DNA from 2 places in the Colwellia asteriadis genome. Region 1 is predicted to be linked to the other one. Evidence: predicted binding sites of a transcription regulator. Region 1 holds the regulator's gene; the other holds the start of a gene.
What was found. The regulator MetJ, encoded in region 1, represses methionine synthesis genes. The targets are predictions, from matches to a motif close to TAGACGTCTAGACGTCTA.
Positions count from the first base shown of each region.

Region 1 (3,409 bases):
TCTCTAAAACACGTTTAATACACTCTGCAGTGGCTAATGAGCTACCACCAAATTTATGTACATGAATTGCCTGTTTTGCCAACTTATTTTCAGTGGTGTTACCTACCGCAAATTCATTTTCTAGTACGATACTTTCTTGTGTCATTCTCTTGCCCTATTTACTCTATCTATCGGCTTTTATTGTTGGCTTTGCGCTAAAGCGTGTGCTAAATCCGCTAAAATATCATCTATATCTTCAATACCTACCGAAATTCGTACTAATGATTGAGTAATACCTGCTTCTAATTGTGCTGCTATTTCCATACCCGCGTGAGTCATGGTTGATGGGTGGCTGATCAAACTTTCAACCCCGCCAAGTGATTGCGCTAAGGTAAACAACGCAATATTATCGAATAATTTTTTAACTGCCTCAACGCCACCTTTTACTTCAAAACTTAACATAGCGCCAAAATTAGATTGTTGTTTTTTCGCAATTTCATGGCCAGGATGATCGCTAAAGCCAGGATAATAAACGGCATCAATCGCAGCATGATCTTTTAAGAATGCGGCAACTTTGTCAGCATTTTCTTGATGTTGTTTCATACGAATAGGTAAAGTCTTCAAACCTCGCAATGCTAAAAAGCTATCAAATGCGCTGCCAGTAATACCAATACAGTTAGCCCACCAAGCTAATGTTTCACCAAGCGCTTGCTCTTTGGTTACTAAAACACCGCCAACCACATCACTATGACCATTAATATATTTAGTCGTCGAATGAAAAACAATATCAGCCCCTAACGTTAAAGGCTGCTGTAATGCTGGAGATAAAAAGGTATTGTCTACAGCAACTAATGCACCAACCGCATGGCACGCTTTGGTTACTTCTTCAATGTCAACTAAACGTAATAATGGGTTACTTGGACTTTCTAATAAAACTAACTTAGGCTTTTGCGCTAAGGCTTCGGCCAATGCCGCTGCATTATTTTGATCAACCACAATTAGCTTAAACTGCCCGCGCTTAGCTAGGTGAGTAAAAAGTCGAAAACTCCCACCATAGCAATCATGTGGGATCACAACAGTATCTTCTACTGACAACAGCTGACAAATTAAATGTACAGCTGCCATACCGGTACTGGTAACAATACCAACACTACCCTGCTCCAACTCAGCAATAGCTTCAGCAAAAGTTGCTCGCGTTGGGTTACCGGTACGCGAATAGTCAAACTGTCTTTTTTCATTAAAACCTTTAAGTGAATAAGTACTCGATAAATGGATAGGAGCAACAACCGCACCATGGTGTTTATCGGTATTAATACCTGCTCTTACTGCCGAAGTGGTAATATTTTTAATCGACATAATAATTTCCCCATTTAGCGTTTAATAACGCATTCAATTAGTAGCTCATACTTGTTGTAAAAGTACGCTGTAGTATTAACAAATAAAGTGAATTAACGTTTAGATGTTTGGACGTCTATAACTCTAAACATTTTAGCTAAAACGGTCAAGACATTTTAGACATCTAAACTTCTACTTGACTGCTTTTTCGCAACAGGTAAAATCTACGCTATCACAACCTAGTTGTACATCATAACAATACAGAGGAATAACCATGGCTCAGTGGAATGACGAGTATATAAATCCCTATGCCGAGCACGGTAAAAAGAGTGAGCAAGTTAAGAAAATTACCGTTTCTATTCCTTTGCGAGTATTAAAAGTATTAACTGACGAACGCACTAGACGCCAAGTCAATAATTTACGTCATGCAACAAATAGTGAATTATTGTGTGAAGCTTTTTTACATGCTTTTACCGGACAGCCTTTACCTGATGATGAAGACTTAGCAAAAGATAATAATGAAAAACTACCAGCCAGTGTCCGTCGCTTACTTGAAGCAAAAGGAGTTACTGACTTTAGCGCTTATGAAGTAGATGATGATTAGCCTCTTCTAAAGGCTGTTTTTCATATAAAACCAATACGCTAAAAAAGCTAAAAGGCACTACGAAGGTGCCTTTTTATGTTGTAAAAGATGAGAATACTAAAAATTGTAAAAGTTACTTAGAAAAATCAACAGCTCCTAATACATAACTGTATTTAACCTAGGAAAACTAGCTCAACCAATTGTTTTTACGTGCAACAATGGCAACTTTTAAAAAGAGTAACGCAAAAATAGTTACCATAATTGGCATAATCAAACCACTAGGACCAAATACATCAAAAGCGTTAGCAATAAAAAACGCGTGATACATTTGCACCACAATACCTATCAACGATCCTACAAATAAATTTACTGCCCACGACATTTTAAACAGCAGCATAAAGCTTGCGGTAGTTCCCGCAAAAACAGCAACAGCAAAAGCGCCATTCGCCCAAAGAGGCATATTTAAATACATTGCTTGCTCTGCTGGGGGTAATTGCTCGAGCAATTCAGGAGTAATCGTTATCTGACTAATAAACGCAAGCACACCAATAAGATTCCATAACAAAGCGATAATTGCTACTACCATAAACCATTTAGGTACCGGCACTGATAGCTCACCATCTAGAGTCTCTACTTGAGTTTTAGCATTTAATGTTTCTTTCTGACTTTCCATGTTCACCTGTCTTTAACGTCTAATAATATTGAGTTGCTTAAACAACTTTTGCTTTAATAAGCATAGTAGCCCTAACTTAAAAGTAAAATAGCACCAAGCTATACTTAGACCTAGACTCAGACCTAGACTCAATCTTTGCCTTTGGTTAATTGCATTAAGCCACGCCATGACCTTTAGCGGCAACCCAAACTCGATACCATTGTTCAGCATTCATTGTTAAGGTTATTGCTCCCGTTGCTTCTTTAATTCTCTCTAAATTTCGGCTTCCAAGTAATGCTACAGGCTTTGAAGGGTGCTTTAATATCCAAGCATAAATAACTTGCTCTATCGAGCTTGCACCGATTTCTTCTACTAACTCATGCAAAGTTTTATGCAAGCGTATTGCTTTTTCACTGTTTTTATCGAAAACGCTACCGCCAGCAAGACAAGACCACGCCATTGGACGAATCCTTAATCTTTGTAACTGATCTGCAGTACCATCTTCAAATACATTGAAATTAAGTGGGTTTATTTCAACTTGATTGGTAATTAGCGGTTTAGAAAGCCGTGATTGTAATAATTCAAATTGACTTGCACTGAAGTTTGAAACACCAAAGTGCTTCACTTTGCCACTTTGATGTAAGAGTTCAAATGCCTCTGCCACCTCATCTGCATTCATTAGTAAATCAGGGCGATGTACTAATAACGCATCTAACTGTTCAACGCCTAAACGTTTTAGTGAGTTTTCTGTTGAGGTAATAATAGCTTCTTTGCTACTGTCATAATGAGAGACTCTATTACTATCTGGACTTGGCGCTACGCCATTAATACCAAATTTTGAAACAATTTCAATTTGCTCT
Region 1 is NZ_BAAAFA010000012.1:82,127-85,535, reverse strand. It holds gene metL (bifunctional aspartate kinase/homoserine dehydrogenase II) at 1-145, opposite strand, end outside; gene metB (cystathionine gamma-synthase) at 178-1,335, opposite strand; gene metJ (met regulon transcriptional regulator MetJ) at 1,589-1,918, shown strand; gene ABD005_RS16250 (hypothetical protein) at 2,085-2,570, opposite strand; gene ABD005_RS16245 (aldo/keto reductase) at 2,725-3,409, opposite strand, start outside.

Region 2 (3,409 bases), on a different contig from region 1:
TAATGTTGAAGACAGTATTGGCGTCAATGGCAATGCATTACTAGATGTTTGGATGAGCCATGGCGATAAAGTATCGGCTATTCCTGAAGGTTTTGTAACTGTTGCACAAACACCTAGCTGTGCTTATGCGGCTATGGCTAATGAAGACAAGCAATTTTACGGTGTGCAATTCCACCCTGAAGTAACACACACTAAACAAGGTTTACGTATTTTAGAAAACTTTGTTGTAGAAATTTGTCAGTGTGAAAAGTTATGGACACCTGCCTCAATTATTGATGACGCCATTGCCAAAATGAAAGAGCAAGTAGGCGATGATGAGGTTATTCTAGGGCTTTCTGGTGGTGTTGACTCATCTGTTGTTGCGATGCTTTTACATCGCGCAATTGGCGATAAATTAACCTGTGTATTTGTTGATAACGGTTTACTTCGTTTAAACGAAGGTCAACAAGTTATGGATATGTTTGGTAATCATTTTGGTTTAAACATCATTAAGATTGATGCCGAAGAGCGCTTTCTTGATCGTTTAGCTGGCGAGAATGAACCAGAAGCTAAACGTAAAATTATTGGTAACGTGTTTGTTGACGTATTTGAAGAAGAGTCTAACAAATTAGAAAACGCAAAATGGTTAGCACAAGGCACTATTTACCCAGATGTGATCGAATCTGCTGCTTCTGCTACCGGTAAAGCACACGTAATTAAGTCTCACCATAACGTTGGTGGTTTACCTGATTACATGAAGTTAGGTTTAGTTGAGCCATTACGTGAGTTATTTAAAGATGAAGTACGTAAAATTGGTTTAGAGCTAGGTTTACCATACGACATGCTTTACCGTCACCCGTTCCCAGGTCCTGGTTTAGGTGTACGTATTTTAGGTGAAGTGAAAAAAGAATACGCTGACTTATTACGTCGCGCCGATGCTATTTTCATTGAAGAGCTACACAAGCATGACTTATATAATAAAGTAAGCCAAGCCTTTACCGTATTTTTACCGGTTCGCTCTGTTGGCGTAATGGGCGATGCACGTAAATATGATTGGGTTGTTAGCTTACGTGCTGTTGAAACCATTGACTTCATGACGGCGCATTGGGCACACTTACCATATGATTTCTTAGGGTTAGTCTCTAACCGTATTATTAATGAAATTGATGGTATTTCGCGTGTTGTGTATGACATTTCAGGCAAGCCACCAGCAACAATTGAGTGGGAATAATTTAGCACGCTTTAATCGTTAAATATTATGCCTAGTTATAAAACCTCATTACTGTAAAGTGGTGAGGTTTTTTATTATACGTTTATAGCTTATTTTTTAATTGATTAGTTTGTTATGAACTCATACAATCAGCTTCTTATTGATAATTAAAAGGAAAAAATTATGATTTACGGGATTGCTTTAATCTTACTGAGCCTATTAGCGGTGCCTTCTTTAATTCTGTCGAAAAGACCAGACGCAAAAGATGTGCTAGCAAAAATAGCGCCTTATCAAGGTTGGATTGGCGTTGTATTTTGTTTTTGGGGTTTATGGGGAATTATTGCTGCCGTAGTTAACTTCGGTTTATTAACGAGTGCTCCTATTTGGTGGATTACTTGGTTAGCAAGTAGTGTCGTTCAAGCTATTTTAGGCTTTATGCTAGGCTACAATCTTATCAATAAGTACGTATTATCTAATTCAGAAGAAGGCGCTAAAAAAGGCGAAGAGTTACTTGCTAAACTTGCACCAATGCAAGGTAAAGTAGGTTTGGTTGGTTTATGTCTTGGTGTTTGGACAATCATCGCTAGTCTTTTGTTTAAGGGCTAATTGCTCCGTATTAACATGGCAGTAATCGATAGCGGCATTGCTATAAGGTTACTTACTTGAAAGCCCAGTATTTAAATCATAAATACTGGGCTTTTTTATGGGCGGTTATAAATATATTAGTGAATATTTTATCGAGCATAATAATACTTGGGCATAACTACTCAATGCTCAAGCATAGCAATATTAAGTAACCTGAGCTTGATGTATGAGCGCAGGTTAAGTAGACGAATATAACTTATAAAATATCAATGGTTGACAAAATAAACTATTTGCATGATTATATAGCCATCTAAACGTCTAAAGAAAATTAAAGAAGAGCATTTTGACTACACAATCAGAGCTTAAAGCTAGATATAACGATATTAACCGAGGTGTTTACTTTATTGGCACTACACCGCCTAAAAGTGATACGCCACTTGATAAAGTCGCTGACATTGCGGATAAATTACTTGAGCGTGTAAGCGATATCGACTTTGATGGTTTGATTGTTTATGACATTCAAGATGAAAATTCACGTATTAGTAAGCCTCGACCTTTTCCGTTTAAGTCTACTCACGATGCGCGCCTTTACTCTTCTTTACTCAATAAAAAGTCTCATCGACCAGTAATCACGTATAAAAGCGTAGTGCAATCGAACAGCGAAGACTTTAATAACTGGGCCAATGAAGCTTGGGATGAATATGGCGTAAAAGATGTTGTATTAGTTGGCAGCCCGTCAAAAAAGAATGAAATTTCATTATCGTTAGCTGGCGCTTATAAAACCTTAGTTAACAATCCTAATGAATTTTTTATTGGTGGAGTAACCATTGCTGAGCGTCATGCTAGTAAAAAAGATGAGCATGAGCGTTTAATTGCTAAGCATAAACAAGGGTGTAGTTTTTTCATTTCACAAGCCATTTATGATCCTCAGGCGACAATAGACTTACTAACGCGCTACGCCATTGAATGCCAAAAGCAAGGGCTTAAACCACAACGATTAATTTTAACTTTTTCACCTTGTGGTAGCGAAAAAACCTTAGAGTTTATCGATTGGTTAGGGGTGAACGTACCTGAAGCAACTAGCTTACGCATTTTAAATGCAGAGAAACCCTTGTATGAATCTATTCGTATTTGTGTGAATAGTTTACAGCAAATTTTAGATGCAGTATTACCTTACGATTTACCATTAGGGCTTAATATTGAAAGTTTAACTAACCGTAAAGAAGAAATTGACGGCTCTATTTTATTGTACAAGTTATTACGCTCAAAAATGGATAACTTCTTAGCTAAAAAAGAACTCGCTGCTTTAAATAAAAAATAGCGAGTAAGTTAACTATGCTAAAAAGCTCACTATTTAGTGATCTTTTTAGCTTTTACACGTTGATAGAGTCAGCTTAAAGCTCACAGTAATTACCTATACTAACCGCTCATCATTTTTCTTAGCCGTTAAGCACATTACCTAACAAACCTACCATTTGAATGTTTATAGTCGTTTCACTTAAACAAGTTACATCTAAACAAATTACATAAGTAACAAATGGAGATAGTTATGAATACATTCTTTTCAACATGGGTTAACGAAAGAACTGCACAAGAGCAAGCTAATATAGATTCATCTTTAGCACTTATTCTGGA
Region 2 is NZ_BAAAFA010000001.1:231,920-235,328, reverse strand. It holds gene guaA (glutamine-hydrolyzing GMP synthase) at 1-1,210, shown strand, start outside; gene ABD005_RS00965 (hypothetical protein) at 1,373-1,795, shown strand; gene ABD005_RS00960 (methylenetetrahydrofolate reductase) at 2,118-3,095, shown strand; gene ABD005_RS00955 (hypothetical protein) at 3,324-3,409, shown strand, end outside.
Region 2: ABD005_RS00960 (methylenetetrahydrofolate reductase) is a predicted target of MetJ. The motif match lies at 2,078-2,095, and genes of this name have one in related genera.